Regions from separate parts of the Acidovorax radicis genome, predicted to be linked through region 3. Evidence: predicted binding sites of a transcription regulator. Region 3 holds the regulator's gene; each other region holds the start of a gene.
The links. Region 3 encodes sigma-54, which starts transcription at its own class of promoters, with help from an activator protein. Its sites were predicted from a motif close to TGGCANGNAANCTGCTTT; they were not measured.

Region 1: KI609_RS16300 (ANTAR domain-containing response regulator) is a predicted target of sigma-54. The motif match lies at 4,255-4,272, and genes of this name have one in related genera.
Region 2: KI609_RS14070 ([protein-PII] uridylyltransferase) is a predicted target of sigma-54. The motif match lies at 1,697-1,714, and genes of this name have one in related genera.

The regions. Positions count from the first base shown of each region.
Region 1 is NZ_CP075184.1:3,562,021-3,567,479, reverse strand. Features, by position in the region: gene ntrB (nitrate ABC transporter permease) at 1-714, opposite strand, end outside; gene KI609_RS16310 (CmpA/NrtA family ABC transporter substrate-binding protein) at 783-2,027, opposite strand; gene KI609_RS16305 (MetQ/NlpA family ABC transporter substrate-binding protein) at 2,752-3,537, shown strand; gene KI609_RS16300 (ANTAR domain-containing response regulator) at 3,617-4,243, opposite strand; gene KI609_RS16295 (branched-chain amino acid ABC transporter substrate-binding protein) at 4,519-5,459, shown strand, end outside.
Region 2 is NZ_CP075184.1:3,086,126-3,091,584, forward strand. Features, by position in the region: gene purL (phosphoribosylformylglycinamidine synthase) at 1-666, opposite strand, end outside; gene map (type I methionyl aminopeptidase) at 816-1,631, shown strand; gene KI609_RS14070 ([protein-PII] uridylyltransferase) at 1,753-4,344, shown strand; gene def (peptide deformylase) at 4,393-4,932, opposite strand; gene KI609_RS14080 (YbaN family protein) at 5,031-5,453, shown strand.
Region 3 is NZ_CP075184.1:4,576,175-4,581,633, reverse strand. Features, by position in the region: gene KI609_RS21010 (thiol:disulfide interchange protein DsbA/DsbL) at 1-448, shown strand, start outside; gene lptA (lipopolysaccharide transport periplasmic protein LptA) at 746-1,405, shown strand; gene lptB (LPS export ABC transporter ATP-binding protein) at 1,402-2,184, shown strand; gene KI609_RS20995 (RNA polymerase factor sigma-54) at 2,201-3,796, shown strand; gene KI609_RS20990 (acyl-CoA thioesterase) at 3,931-4,389, shown strand; gene KI609_RS20985 (THUMP domain-containing class I SAM-dependent RNA methyltransferase) at 4,419-5,459, shown strand, end outside.

The DNA of each region.
Region 1 (5,459 bases), 1.0 Mb from region 3:
GTTGAGCACCCGTGCCACGTTCATGTAGTCCTGCGGCACACGCTGCACGCCCACCGCCGTGTTGATGATCATGGGCCAAATTGAGCAGATGAAAATCGTCCAGATGGCGGCGGGGTTGGCGCCCTTGAACACCAGCAGGCCAATCGGCAACCACGCCAGTGGCGAGACCGGGCGCAGCAGGCTGATGAGCGGGTTGAACATGCGCGCCAGGAAGTTGAACCGGCCGATCACAAACCCCGCCGGTATGCCCACCAGCGCAGCCATGCCAAACCCGATGGCCACACGTTCCAGCGACATCAGCACGTTCCAGCCCACGCCCTGGTCGTTGGGGCCGTTGCGGTAGAACGGGTTGCTGAAAATCTCCAGCGCCTGCTTCCAGGTTTCTTGCGGGCCGGGGATGCTGCCGCCCGTGGTGGTGGACACCACCGCCCACACGCCCACCAGCAGCCCCAGCCCACACAGCGGTGGCAGCACCGCCATCCAGAACGCGCGGGACATCGATGCCCAGTCGCGGCCCTTGGCCGGTGGAACGGGCCCAGTGGAGGGTGGTGTTGCAAGGGCTGCCGACGCGGTAGGCGTGCTGGTGGCATCGGTTTCTGAGTGTTTTTGGCCTCTATCGCTTATGGATAAAGCGCTGCTAGCTACATTTGTCATAGCGTTTTGTGCAGGCGCGGGCGCTGCATCCAGGGGGGCGTGAAAAACGGCACTGACCATGGGGTTCTCCTGTGCGGGGCGTCAAGAAAGTGGGGCAGGGGCGCGGTGGGAGCGGGCGGGGCAGGGCCTCACGCCTTGATCTTGAAGCCGTCGGCGTACTTGGCGGGGTCTTTGCCGTCCCACACCACGCCGTCGATGAGCTTGCTGGTGCGCATCACGTCCTTGGGCACATTGATCTTCATGGCGCTGGCCACCGATTTGTACAGGTCGATCTGGTTGATTTGCTTGGCCACCGCCAGGTAGTCGGGGTGGCTCTTGAGCAGGCCCCAGCGCTTGTGCTGGGTGAGGAACCACATGCCGTCTGACAGATAGGGGAAGTTGACCGCGCCGTCGTTGAAGAACTTCATGTGGTTGGGGTCGTCCCACGTTTTGCCCAGGCCGTTTTGGTAGCGGCCCAGAATGCGCTGGTTGATCACGTCCACGCTGGTGTTGATGTAGGCCTTCTGGGCCACGGTTTCGGCCATCTTCATCTTGTTGGACAGGCTGGCGTCGATCCACTGGCTGGCTTCGAGCACGGCCATCATCACGGCGCGGGTGGTGTTGGGGTTCTTCTTGACGAAATCGGCCGTGGTGCCCAGCACCTTTTCGGGGTGGTCTTTCCAGATGTCTTGTGTGGTGTTGGCCGTGATGCCAATGCCGTCCATGATGGCGCGGTGGTTCCAGGGCTCGCCGACACAGAAGCCGTCCATGTTGCCCACGCGCATGTTGGCCACCATCTGTGGTGGCGGCACGGTGATGAGCTTGGCGCCCGAGATGGGGTTGATGCCGGCCGCTGCCAGCCAGTAGTGCATCCACATCGCGTGGGTGCCGGTGGGGAAGGTGCCTGCAAAGGTGTATTCGCGCTTTTCCTTGGCCATGAGCTTGGCCAGCGAGGGGCCGTCCACCGCGCCCTTGTCGGCCAGGGCCTTGGACAGGGAGATGGCCTGGCCGTTGTTGTTGATGCTCATCAGCACGGCCATGTCTTTCTTGGGGCCCGCCGTGCCCAGGTGCACGCCATAGACCAGGCCATACAGCACATGGGCAAAGTCGAGTTCACCGTTCACCAGCTTGTCGCGCACACCGGCCCAGCTGGCCTCTTTGGTGGGGATGATGGTGACGCCGTACTTCTTGTCGAAGCCCAGCACCGAGGCCATGACCACGCTGGCGCAGTCGGTCAGCGGGATGAAGCCGATCCGCACTTCCTTTTTCTCGGGCGCGTCGGACCCCTGCGCATGAACCAGGGCGCGCAGCGCGGGGCTCACCCCCACCGCGCCCATGGTGGCGGCCTGCAGCACGGTGCGGCGGTTGAGGCTGGTTTTCAACAGATCGGTCATGGGGCGTTTCCTTGGTGCGTTAAAAACAAAAAAGGCGTCCTCTCCGGCTGGGTTGCACACTCACATGCAACGCCAAACGCGAAGAGGGACGCCTTTGTCCATGGCGATACCCCGGGGGCTCGCCGCAGCACCAACCCGTCATTGGGTCCGTGCCGTGATCAGTGGAACCGTCATTGGTCCCGCAAGGGGTAATGCAAGCGCCGTGCCAGACACGGGTTGTCTTGGGTTTGGTTGTTATCGGTGGATTATTGCTATATTTCGTATAGCTGTTAGCGCTTATAGGTTGGGCGCTGGAGGCCGATTTGGCTTGATTGACCAGCTATCTCAGGCAAACCCCATTCGCCCTGGGTTCTTGGGCAAGCGCAGGGCAGGCCCGTCGAAGGGCTCCCCAAAGTCGCGCAAGGCGCCGACAAGCTCAGCCCGAACTCAGCCCGAACGGATGTGGGGGCAGGCCTGGGGCCAGCAGTCCATCAGGCGATGGGGTTCTCAAAGTAGCCCGTGGGCCCCAGCCTGTTCTGCACTGTTGTTGTGCAATGCACCATTCGGTGGCCTCGCCTGGTGCAATGATTGCGCATAATTCGCATATAAAACCTTGTTTTTATATCAAAAAATGGCTAAGGAAGCTGTTTTGAAGGGGATTTCGCCGTTAAACTTGCCGCCAAGCGTCAGGGTTATCCCGTATTTTTTGACCCTGCCGTGCCTTCATTCATTGAAAGAGCCTGTCATGTTGAAAAAGACCCTGTCCGCAATTGCCCTTGCCGCCCTGGCCGTCAGCGCCCATGCTGCCGACGTGCTGAAGGTGGCCGCCACGACCGTGCCACACGCCGAGATCCTGAACTTTGTGAAACCCCAGCTCAAGGCCCAGGGCGTGGATCTGCAGGTCAAGGAGTTCAGCGACTACATCCAGCCCAACGCGGCGGTCGAAGACAAGCAGCTGGACGCCAACTTCTTCCAGCACCAGCCCTACCTGGACAGCTACAACAAAGACCGCAAGAGCAGCCTGGTGCAGGTGCCCAATGGCAAGGTGCATGTGGAGCCCTTCGGTGCGTACTCCAGCAAGATCAAGAACGTGAAGGACCTGAAGGATGGCGCCACGGTGGCGATTCCCAACGACCCATCCAACGGTGGCCGCGCACTGATCCTGCTGGCCAAGCAAGGGCTGATCGAGCTCAAGGACCCCAAGAGCCTCACGCCCACGCCGCTGGACGTGGCCAAGAACCCCAAGAAGCTGAAGTTCAGGGAGCTCGAAGCGCCCCTGCTGCCCCGTGCACTGGCTGACGTGGACCTGGCGCTCATCAACACCAACTACGCGATCGAAGCCAAGCTCAACCCGACCAAGGACGCGTTGTTCATCGAAGGCGCAGACTCGCCCTACACCAACATCGTGGCCGCCCGCGCGGACCGCGCCAACGATCCCCGCATCGCCAAGCTGATCCAGGCCCTGCACACCCCGGAAGTGAAGAAGTTCATCCAGGACAAGTACAAGGGTGCCGTGGTCCCTGCGTTCTGAGCGCGTCTGCGGCCTCTTTGCGCACCATCCAAAACGCTGCCTTCGGGCAGCGTTTTTTTGGGTGCACCAGGCGCGGGCGTCAGCCCAGCAGATCCATCACATCGAGCATGCGCTGTGCTACGTCCGCCAGCTTCAGGCCCTTGTCCATGGCCGTCTTGCGCAGCTTTTCATAGGCCGCCTGCTCGCTCAGGCCCTGGCGCTGCATGAGCAGGCCCTTGGCGCGGTCGATGGTCTTGCGGTCGCGCAGCTCGGTTTTGGCATCGGCGAGCTCGGCGCGCAGGGCCTGCTCGTGTTGGAAACGCGCCATCGCCACGTCCAGGATGGGGCGAATGCGCTGCGGTGCCAGGCCGGCCACGATATACGCCGACACCCCGGCGGCCACGGCATCCCTCACGTGCGAGGTGTCCTCGTCGTTGGTGAACATCACGATCGGGCGGCGCTCGTCGCGGGTGGCCATGACCACGTGCTCCAGCGCATCACGCGCTTCGCTTTCAGCGTCCACGATGATGAGGTCGGGCTGCAGCTGGGCGATGCGTTCGCTCAGAAAAACGTCGGCGGGCAGCGTGGCCACCAGATTGAAATTGTTCTCCAGCAAGCCAATGCGCAGCGCCCGCGAACGTTCTGCCTGTTCCACGGCGTGTTCGTCCTCGGGGTCGGCAATGGCCAGATCAGGGGCCACCACCACGATGCGCAAAGCCTCATTCATGGCTGCAGGCGCATGCAATTTTTGCGCCATGACGGCCCCGGCCGAGCATTGCAAAAGCAACCGCGTGCCACGCAGTCCCCATGTGGGTGGCCGTGCCTCGACCTGTTTTGCCGGGGCCGGTTGCCTGTGTCGTCGCGCTGCAGCCGGGATGGTGAGGCTTGTGGGGCCTGAAAGTTGCTAATACAGCAGCGTCCGGGCGGGCTTACCCCGTGGTGTCTTGGGGTGGGCCGCATGAACATCTCGTCACATTCATCCAACGATTGGGAGTTTTCTGCATGAATCAGCACATTCGCCGCCTGCGCCCCCTGGCGGGCGCTGCACGCCGCCTTGCCCCTGTCGCCCGCGTGGCCCTGGCCGTTGTGGCCGCTGCTGCCACTGCGGCACTGGTTGCGGGCTGCAGCAAGGTGCCCGATACCCTGAAAATCGGCGTGGCCCAGCCACTGACAGGCCCCCTGGGGGCCCTGGGGCAGGATCTGCTCAACGGGGTCAAGCTGGCGGTGGACGAGCTCAACAAAGCGGGCTACGCCGTCGATGGCAAGCGGGTGACGCTGGAGGTGGTGTCGGTGGACGACAAGGCCGATGCAGCCACGGGCAAGGTGGTCGCCCAGCAGCTGGTGGACTCGGGGGTGGTGGCGGTCATCGGGCACCTCAACTCGGGTGTGAGTATTGACACCGCACCCATTTATGCCGCCAAGGACATTGCGCAGCTCGCCATCTCGACCAACCCCAAGTTCACGCAGCTGGGTTTTCCCACCACCTTCCGCCTGGTGGGCAACGACACCTTGCAGGCGCGTGCCATCGGCTCGTTTGCTGCGACGCAACTGGGGGCTGCCCGCTACGCCGCGCTTGACGATGGAACCCCCTATGGCAAAGGCCTGGCCGATGGCGCAGCCGAGCAGCTCAAGGCCGAGAAAAAAGAGGTGGTGGTGCGCAAGTCGTTTGACGACAAGACCGTGGCGTTTGACGCACTGGCCGGTGAACTCAAGGCGGCGAAGGTCGAGGTGATTGTTTCCACCCTCAACGATTTTCAGGCGCTGGCACTGATAGACGCGCTGCGCAAGGTCGATCACACCAACGTGCGACTGCTGGGCGGAGACACGATCAAGACCACCGACATGACCCGGGGTGCCGGCGTGATCCAGGGCATCTATGCCACGTCGCCCGTGCTTGAAGCCAAGGAGTTCACCACCGGCAAGCCGTTTTTGGAGAAATACGT
Region 2 (5,459 bases), 1.5 Mb from region 3:
GAACATCATCAGCTCCACATCGGTGGGGTTGCGCGCAAGGCCCGCGAAGGCGGTCACGAGGTAATCGATTTCGTCGTCGGCCAGTGCCAAACCGAAGCGGGTGTTGGCGGCTTCGAGCGCCCTCCTGCCTTGTTCGGGGCCACCAGCCAGCACATCTACATGCTCCATGGGCGCGGGCTGCAGTTCGGTGAACAGGCCGGCGGCGGCACTGCGGTCGGCCACCACGGATTCGGTCATGCGGTCGTGCAACAAGGCCGCCACCTGGGCCCATTGCTCGGCGGTCAGCTCGGGGGTCTTGCCCAGCAGGCCCGATTTGAGGCTGATGCGGTATTCGGTAATGCGCTCCACCCGGCGAATCGCAATGCCGCAGTTGCGGGCGATGTCGGTGGCCTTGGAGGCCCAGGGCGAGAGCGTGCCCAGGCGCGGCGTGACGATGAGCACGGCACCCTCTTCGGGACCCGCATAGGGGTCGCCGTAGGTCAGCAGCGCCGCCAGGCGTTCTTGTTCCGCCGCAGTGGGGGACGCGTCGGTCGCCACCAGATGCACAAAGCGCGCTGCAATGCCACTGATCTTGGGGTGAATGGCCTCCAGGGCGGGTTGAAGTTGCTGGGCGCGGAAGGTGCTGAGGGCGTTGCCGCCCGCCAGCGTGGTCATGTGCAAGGTCACGGTAGCGGCCTGTTGGGGGTGTGAGGGGAACGTTGGTGGTGCCGACCCGAGGTCCAGGCCGGTGGGCCTGAGCGGGTGGGCAGCCCGGCATTTTACCGGGCAGATCATGGCGGCCTGCAGCCTGCGGGATGCGATGGGATAATTGGCGCATGAGCATCACCATCAAAAGCGCTGAGGACATTGCCGGCATGCGCATCGCGTGCCGACTGGCATCTGAAGTGCTGGATTACATCGCACCCCACATCAAACCGGGGATCACCACCAAAGAAATAGACCGCCTGGGCGCCGAATGCATGGCCCAGCAGGGCACTATCTCGGCCACCGTGGGCTACCAGCCACCCGGCTACCCGCCCTACCCGGCCTCGCTGTGCACATCGGTCAACCATGTCGTGTGCCACGGCATCCCCAATGACAAGCCCCTGAAAAAAGGCGACATCGTCAACGTGGACGTGACCGTGATCACCAAGGACGGCTGGTACGGCGACAACAGCCGCATGTACCTGATCGGGGAATGCTCCATTGCGGCCAAGCGCCTGTCGGCCCTGACGTTTGAGGCGATGTGGCACGGCATCATGCAGGTCAAGCCAGGCGCCCACTTTGGGGACATTGGCCACGCGATCCAGAAGTTTGCCGAAGGCCAGGGGTTTTCCATCGTGCGCGAGTTCTGCGGCCATGGCATTGGCCAGAAATTTCACGAAGAGCCCCAGGTGTTGCACTACGGGCGCCCCGGCACGCTCGAAGAGCTGCGGCCCGGCATGGTCTTCACCATTGAACCCATGATCAACGCGGGCCGCCGCGAGGTCAAGGAGTTCGGCAACGACGGCTGGACCATCGTGACCAAGGACCACAACCTGTCGGCTCAGTGGGAACACACCGTGCTGGTGACTGAAACCGGTTATGACGTCATGACGCTATCGGCAGGTTCGCCGCCATTGCCCGCCTTTGTGACGGCCACGAGCACGTGATCGCCTGACCTCTGCGCGCAAAGTGACATCCGCGACGTCGGCCCGATAAACCAATCACCACCGGCTCGCACGACTTTTGCATGGCATTTTTCATGGCCCATAACCAAAGCGCACCACGACCATGACCGAAACCCATGCCCTGCGGGATGCCTACCGCAGCGACAAAGCCGCCCTGCTGGCCGCCATGAACGCAACGGGTGCATCCACGCGCGGCATTCGGACCCTGCTGCACAAGCTGTCATCCCTGGCCGGCCACCTGCTGCAAACCCTGTGGCAGCGTGCCCAGCTGCCCGGCGACCTGGCGCTGGTCGCCGTGGGTGGGTTTGGCCGAGACCAGCTGTTTCCCTATTCAGACGTCGACGTGCTGCTGCTTTTGCCCGATGGCGCAGCGCCCGAATCTGGCAGCACTCTGCGCGCGCAGCTGGAGGGGTTTATCGGCAGTTGCTGGGATGCGGGGCTGGAGATCGGATCGAGCGTGCGCACCGTTGCCGAGTGCCTCGCGGAAAGCGCGCGCGATGTGACCGTGCAGACGTCGCTGCTTGAATCACGCCTGGTATGCGGCAACGCCGCGCTGTTTGCGGATTTCCAGCGGCAATACCGTGCGCAGATGGACCCTGCGGCGTTTCTGGTGGCCAAGACGCTGGAGACGCGGCAACGCCACAACAAATACGAGAACACCCCTTACGCACTGGAACCCAATTGCAAGGAATCCCCGGGCGGCCTGCGGGATCTGCAAATGATCCTCTGGGTGGCCCAGGCGGCAGGGCTGGGCAACAGCTGGAAGGAGCTTGCAGCGAGCGGCATGGCAACAGCGTTCGAGACGAGCCAGATTGAGCGCAACGAGGCGGTGCTGTGCCTCATTCGTGCGCGCCTGCATGCGGCAGCAGGCCGGCATGAGGACCGGCTGGTATTTGACCTGCAGACAGCGGTGGCCGAGTCGTTCGGGTACCGATCCCAGGCGCCCGATGGCTCGCGGTTGCCCATGCGCGCCAGCGAGACGCTCATGCGGCGCTACTACTGGGCCGCCAAGGCGGTATCGCAGCTCAGCCAGATTCTTCTGCTCAACATCGAAGACCGGCTGAACCCCACCAGCCATGAGCCACGTGCCATCAATGCTCGCTTTTTTGACAAGGGCGGTCTGGTGGAAGTGGCCAGCGACGACCTGTACACCCGCGAGCCACATGCCATCCTGGAAACGTTTCTACTGTACGAAACGACCCCGGGCCTCAAGGATCTGTCGGCACGCACGTTGCGCGCCCTCTACAACGCACGCGGGGTGATGGACAGCCAATTTCGCCGCGACCCGGTCAACCGCGACACGTTCATGCGCATCCTGCAGCAGCCCTTGGGCATCACGCATGCCATGCGGCTCATGAACCAGACCTCGGTGCTGGGGCGTTACCTCTGGCCCTTTCGCCGCATCGTGGGCCAGATGCAGCACGACCTGTTCCATGTGTACACGGTGGATCAGCACATCCTGATGGTGCTGCGCAATGTGCGCCGCTTCTTCATGGCCGAGCATACGCACGAATACCCGTTTTGCTCTCAGCTCGCGAGTGGCTGGGACAAGCCCTGGACGCTGTACCTGGCCGCGCTGTTCCATGACATTGGCAAAGGCCGAGGCGGTGATCACTCGCAGATTGGTGCCGCAGAAGTACGGCGCTTTTGCCGCCAGCACGGCGTGGACCGCGAGGACGCGCGGCTGGTCGAGTTTCTGGTGCGCGAACACCTCACCATGAGCACCGTGGCGCAAAAGCAGGATCTGAGCGACCCGGACGTAATTGCCGCGTTTGCGCGCCGTGTCGGCAACGAACGCAACCTCACCGCCATGTACCTGCTGACGGTGGCCGATATACGAGGCACAAGCCCCAAGGTCTGGAATGCCTGGAAAGGCAAGCTGCTGGAAGACCTTTACCGCGCCACACTGCGCACGCTGGGCGGACGGGCGCCGGATGCGGCCGCAGAGATCGAGGCGCGCAAACGCGAGTCACTGGTGCTGCTTGCCCTGAATGCTCTCCCGTTCGAAGCGCACAAAAAACTGTGGGCGACGCTCGACGTGAGCTACTTCATGCGCCACGATGCGGCAGACATCGCGTGGCACACGCGCCATCTGTCGCGCCATGTGGGCACCACGCGGCCGGTCGTGCGTGCGCGGCAATCCCTGGCCGGTGAAGGACTCCAGGTGCTGGTGTATGCAGCCGACCAGGCCGATCTCTTTGCGCGCATTTGTGGCTATTTCGACCGGGCAGGCTTCAGCATCCTGGATGCCCGTGTGCACACCGCCAACAACGGGTATGCACTTGACACCTTTCAGGTGGTGGCATCTTCACAGCCGGGCCACTACCGCGAACTCACACACATGGTGGAGAGCGACCTCCTGCGGGTACTTGAAGCAGGTGGGCCGCTGCCCGAACCCGCCCGCAAGCGCGTGTCGCGCCGCGTCAAGAGTTTTCCTTTCGCTCCGCGGGTGACGCTGAGACCCGACGAAAAGGCGCAGCGCTGGCTGCTCGCCATCTCTGCCAGCGACCGGGCAGGCCTGCTTTATCTGGTGGCCCGCATCCTGGCCCAACACCACCTGAGCGTGCAGTTGGCCAAGGTCAGTACGCTGGGCGAGCGTGTGGAAGACACCTTCCTGATCCAGGGCCCGGAACTGCAAAACAACGCCCGCCAGATCGAGATCGAAACCGAACTGCTGCGCGAGCTCTCGTCCTGAACGGTCGCGCTGGCGAAAACAACCGCCACCGCACTAGGCACAGCGGCCTCAATCGTCTTCGGCAGCACCGATGTCGGGGAATAGAACATCGGTGAAACCGAACTGCGTGAAGTCCCGCACCCGCATGGGATAGAGCTTGCCGATGAGGTGATCGCACTCGTGCTGCACCACGCGGGCATGAAAACCATCCACGGTGCGATCAATCGGATCGCCATAGAGATCAAACCCCGTATAACGAATGCGCGACCAGCGCGGCACCATGCCACGCAGCCCCGGCACCGATAGACAGCCTTCCCAGTCATGCTCCTCGTCAGGGCCCAAAGCCGTAATCACCGGGTTAAGCAACACGGTAGGCGGAACCACCGGCCGATCGGGATACCGGGGATTGCGCTCATTCGAGCCAAAAATCACAAGCTGCAGATCCACACCGATCTGCGGTGCGGCAAGGCCGGCACCATTGACCGCACGCATGGTGTCGAACATGTCACGCACCAGGGTGTGCAGTTCATCGGTGTCAAAAACGGTCACGGGCTGGGCCATACGCAGCAAGCGCGGGTCGCCCATCTTGAGGATGGAGTGGATCGTCATGGGGTTGAATGGTCTGCCGGACACAAACGCCGCCAGCAACGGCAGCATAACGCGCGAACACCCTCGGCCCGCCAACAAGTCCATTCACAATACAGTCCATGGACTCCCAGCCACCCGACGAGCTCACCACGGCCCCGCCCGCACTGCGGCCCCTGCCGTGGCCTGTGCGCTGGTTGCTGCAGGCGTTTGCGGTGCTGTGCCTGGTAATGGGTGCTATCGGCGTGATTGTTCCGGGTCTGCCCACTACCGTTTTCATTCTGATGGCGGCCTGGGCGGCTGCACGCAGTTCACCGCGTCTGTACCTTTGGCTATGGAACCATCGCCTGTTTGGCCCCTTGTTGCGCAACTGGGCCCAAGGTGGTCGTGTGAGCCGGCGCGCCAAATGGAGCGCGGCTTTCATGATGGCGCTGAGCACCATCGTGTTGCTGCTGACGGTGTCACGCCCGTGGCTGGTTGCATTGGCCATTGGCTGCATGGTCTGCGTCTTGGCATGGTTGTGGCGAAGGCCTGAGCCACCTTGATGACTT
Region 3 (5,459 bases):
CGCTTTTGAACCCACGCTGGATGCCTGGGTGAAAACAGCCCCTAAGGACCTGGCCATCCGCCGCGTCCCTGTGGCGTTCAATGCCAGCTTTGTGCCACAACAAAAGTTGTATTACGCCCTCGAAGGCATGGGCAAGCTTGACGATGTCCACGTCAAAGTGTTCCGTGCGATCCATGTGGAAAAGCAAAAACTTGCCAAGGATGATGAAATCTTTGCCTGGATCGGCAAGCAGGGCCTGGATGTTGCCAAGTTCAAGGAGGTCTACAACTCCTTCAGCGTGTCCAACCAGGTGCGCCGCGCTTCCCAGTTGCAGGATGCCTATGGGGTGGAAGGCGTTCCGTCCATGGGTGTGGCGGGCAAGTACTACACCGACGGCACCATGGCGGGCAGCATGCAGACCGTGCTGCAGGTGGTGGAATCCTTGGCTGCGACGGCCCGCAAAGGCTGAATGTTCCAGTGGCCGCACGCAGGCGTTGCAACCTGTGGCGGCTACATACCCCCTCAAAACTGCTCGCTCGCGCGGGCTTTTTTGTGGCCGGGCCACTCCAAGACAAAAAACAAAAAAAGCGGCCCCTTCGGGCGGGGGTACGCTGTTCAGCGCGGGAACATTTTGTTTTTTATACCCCTCCCGGCGGTGACGAGCCCCTGCCGCTTTGTGCACGCAAGATGCTCTGTGGTGAATGGGGGGCTTTTATTGCACGGTGGGTGCCCTTGGTGGCTACAATGACTGCAAGATTCGTGCCCTATGAAAAATCGCAGCCTCCTCCCGATCCTCCTGCTCACGGCCTTGGCCGGTGTCCATGGTGCCGTCCATGCCGAAAAGGCCGACCGCGCCAAGCCCATGAACATCGAGGCGGATGCCCTGCGCCACGATGAGCTCAAGCAGACCAGCGTGTTCACGGGCCGCGTGGTCATGACCAAGGGTTCCATCGTGCTGCGCGGTGCGCGGCTGGATGTGCGCCAGGACGCTGACGGTTACCAGTACGGCGTGGTCACGGCAGAAGCGGGTAAACGCGCGTTTTTCCGCCAGAAGCGCGACACGTTGCCGGGCGCCCCCGATGAGTTCATCGAGGGAGAAAGCGAAACCATCGAATACGACGGCAAGGCCGACAACGTGCGTTTCATCACCCGCGCCGAATTGCGCCGCTACCGGGGCTCCGCGCTCAGCGATGAGATCACCGGTGCCGTGATCGTCTACAACAACCTCACGGACGTGTTTACAGTGGACGGCCAGCGTACCCGCTCCACCAATGCAGCCGGTGATGTGCCCACCCCTGGCAGCCGCGTACGCGCAGTGCTCGCGCCCAAGGATCCGCCGCCCGGTGCTGCCGCCCCTTCGCCCGCAGCACCCTCGTCGGGCCCGGGGTTGCGGCCGAGCAACAGCCTCAGCGGCGGCGCCAAGTGAGCGCGCGGCCTGAGGTGTCCGGCGCTGACTCCCGGCCGGGCAGTCGCCTGGAAGTGCAGCATCTTGCCAAGTCATATGGCAGCCGCAAGGTGGTCAAGGACGTGTCGCTGGTCGTGCAAAAAGGCGAAGTTGTCGGGTTGCTCGGCCCCAACGGCGCTGGCAAGACCACGTCGTTTTACATGATCGTCGGGCTGGTGCGCAGCGATGCCGGCGACATCCGCATCGATGGGCACTCGGTGGCTGACATGCCTATCCACCGCCGGTCTCGCCTGGGGCTGTCGTATCTGCCCCAAGAGGCGTCCATCTTCAGAAAGCTGTCGGTGCAAGAGAACGTGCGCGCCGTGCTGGAGTTGCAGCATGACGACAACGGCAAGCCTCTGGCGCGTGCGGTGATCGAAGAGCGCCTCACCGCATTGCTGCAGGAACTGCGCGTGGAGCACCTGCGCGACTCCTCCGCGCTGGCCTTGTCCGGTGGCGAACGCCGGCGTGTCGAGATTGCGCGCGCCCTGGCCACGCAGCCGCGTTTTATCCTGCTGGACGAACCCTTCGCCGGTATCGACCCCATTGCCGTGATCGAGATCCAGCGCATCATCGGCTTTCTCAAGGCGCGCGGCATCGGGGTGCTCATCACTGACCACAACGTGCGCGAGACGCTGGGCATTTGCGACCACGCCTTCATCATCAGTGATGGCAGCGTGCTGGCCCAGGGCACACCGTCAGAGATCGTGGACAACCCCGAGGTGCGGCGCGTTTACCTCGGCGAACATTTCCGCATGTGAGCATGGTCCTCACGCAATGAAGCCTGGTCTCTCGCTGCGCGTTTCGCAGCACCTTGCACTGACACCCCAGCTCCAGCAGTCCATTCGGCTGCTGCAGTTGTCCACGCTTGAACTGTCGCAAGAGGTCGAGCAGATGCTCGACGAAAACCCCTTTCTGGACCGCACGGACGAAGAGGCACCGCGCGAAGAGTTTGGCCTGGACGCGGCCGACACGCCTGCGCAGGCCGACGACTACAGCGCCGATGATGCTCTTTATTTAGGAGCTGCTAGCGCAATCACCACAAGCGCTGAGGGCCAAAATGATGCTGAATCTTCAGGCGGCGGCGCTGAAGAACCCGACTGGAACGGCGACGGCACCGTGGAAATGGCTCCCAACGACGCCGAATGGGGCGGCGATGCGCCCGCCCGCAATCGCAACGACTCCGAAGGCGACGAGGCCGACGCCACCGAGCTGGCCCGCTCACACGAGTCGCTGACGGCCTTCTTGCATCGCCAGGCGCTGGCGCTGCGCCTGTCCGAGATCGACCGCGCCGCGCTGAGGTTTCTCATCGAGTCGCTCACCGACGACGGCTATCTTGAAGATTCACTCGAAGAGCTCGCCATCAGCCTGGCCGGTCCCGATGATCTGGCACAGATCGAAGAGCTGGTGCACCGATTTACCGTGGCCCAGCGCCTGCTGCAAAGCCTCGAACCCACGGGGGTGGGCGCTCGCAACCTCGCCGAATGCCTCACGCTGCAGCTCAACGCATTGGCCCGCGGAGAAGACGGCGACGGTGATGCCGACCCCGACACCGTGCAGACCGCGCTGCGCATCTGCCAGCAGCCGCTGGAGATGCTGGCCCGCCGCGACATCCGCCGCCTCACCCAGCTGTGTGGCGATGGCGAGGAGCGCACACGCGCCGCCATGGCCCTGATCGCGCGGCTGGAGCCCCGCCCCGGGCGCAGGTTCGTGGATGTGGAGCGCAACATCATCGTGCCCGACGTCATTGTGCGCAAAGCCGGGCGTGCCAATGGGCGCGATGGTCAGCACAACTTCATCGTCAGCCTCAACCCCGACGTAATGCCGCGCCTGCGCGTGCACGACATCTACGCTGGCGCCCTGCGCGGCCACAAGGGCGGCGAGGGCCATCAGGGCATGCAGCAGCGGCTGCAGGAGGCGCGCTGGTTCATCAAGAACATCCAGCAGCGCTTTGACACCATCTTGCGTGTGTCGCGCGCGATCGTCGAGCGGCAAAAGAACTTTTTCACCCACGGTGAGCTGGCCATGCGCCCCCTGGTGCTGCGCGACATTGCCGATGAGTTGGGCCTGCACGAATCCACCATCAGCCGCGTCACCACCGCCAAATACATGGCCACGCCGATTGGCACCTACGAGCTGAAATATTTCTTCGGATCGGGCCTGGGCACCGAGACCGGTGGCAATGCATCGAGCACCGCCGTGCGCGCGCTCATCAAGCAGTTCGTGGCGGCCGAGAGCCCCACCAAACCATTGTCCGACAGCCAGATCGCCGAAATGCTCAAGGAGCAGGGCATTGAATGCGCGCGCCGCACCGTGGCCAAATACCGCGAGGCGCTCAAAATTGCGCCAGCCAATCTGCGCAAGGCGCTGTAGCCGATTTCTTTCAGGGCGGCGCGCATGAAGGCGCGGCGCACGTTACAAGTGCGCAGCACTCGGCCAAGTGGCGCCAGTGCCGCACCTAACGAGCTGGCCCTGTATCCCCGTACGTTTTCCCTCTGACACCGCCCATGGCACGCATCGTTTTTGACCTCCATTCGCACTTCGGTTTTGCCACCGAAATGCAGATCTACATCAGCCACGTCAACCAAGGCGGGCATCTGGACAACGCGCAACTGCTGAGCCTCGTGTCCGAAGCGCGCGTGCGGTTTTTCCAGTCGCTGGGTTACCCTGAGGCCGACGTGGGTGGTTTGTCCATTGTGGTGGGCGACATCGTGGCGCAGTACAAGTCCGAGGGCTTTCATGGCGAGACGATGTGTGTGGAGATGACCCCATCGGATTTCAACCGTTATGGTTTCGATCTCGTGTTCCGAATGACTGAAAAGTCCCGGCGCCGCGAGGTGGCGCGCGGCAAGATTGGCATCGTTTTCATCGGCAGGGCCGGCCGCAAGGTGGCGCCTATTCCCGACTCCATTCACCAATTGCTGCTGCAGCGTGCGGCGTCCGGCGGCACCCCTGCCGCCCTTTGAACGATGCGCGTATCCTTGCATCCCGTCTTATGAACCAACTCCAACTTTTCCTCCCCTGCGCCGCCGGCGTCGAGAGCTACCTGGCCGACGAAGTACACGCCATCACCGGCCTCACGGGGCAAGACCTGCTCATGGGCCGCGGCGGTGTGCTGCTGAAGGCCTCATGGCGCGATGCGCTGCTGCTGAACCTGCACAGCCGCCTGGCCCAGCGCGTGCTGGTGCAGCTGGCGCACCGCCCGTACCGTTCCGAGAACGACCTGTATGCCGCCGCGAGCGATGTGGCCTGGGAGATCTGGTTCACCACGCGCCAGACCTTCAAGGTCGAAGTGACGGCGCAGCACAGCCCGCTGCAGAGCCTCAATTTCGCGGGCCTCAAGGTCAAGGATGCGGTGGCCGATCGCTTTCGCGCCAAGAGCGGCGTGCGCCCCGATGTGAATACGCAGTGGCCCGATGTGCGCATCCACCTGCACCTGACCACCGACGAAGCCACCATCTACATCGACACCTCGGGCGAGCCGCTGTTCAAGCGCGGCTGGCGCAATGTGAGCGAAGGCGGGGCCAAGGGTGATGCACCCCTGAAAGAAACCCTGGCTGCCGCGATGATCGCCGCCAGCGGGTGGGACCCGCTGGGCGACAACCCCGTTCCTTTGTACGATCCCTGCTGCGGCAGCGGCACCATTGCCATCGAGGCCGCGCAGATCGCCTGCCGCATCCCGGCGGGTTTGCAGCGGCGCTTTGCCTTCGAGAAACTGCTGCCATTCCAGTCGCATGTCTGGGATGCTATTAAAAATGAAGCTGAAGGTGCAATCCAGGAAAGCGCTGTACCCATATTTGGCAGTGATATTGCGTTTCGGATGGTTGACTTTGCCGAGCGCAATGCCGAACGTGCCGGTGTGGCGCATGCGGTGCAACTGCGCGGCGGCGACGCCTTGCAGCGCATGCCGCCTTGCGAGCAGCCCGGCGTCATGCTGCTCAACCCGCCTTATGGCGAGCGTATTGCCGCCGCAGGCGCTGCGGGGCGCAATGCGGGCGAGCGCGCTGCCGACCGTGCCCAGGGCATGGCTGTGGGC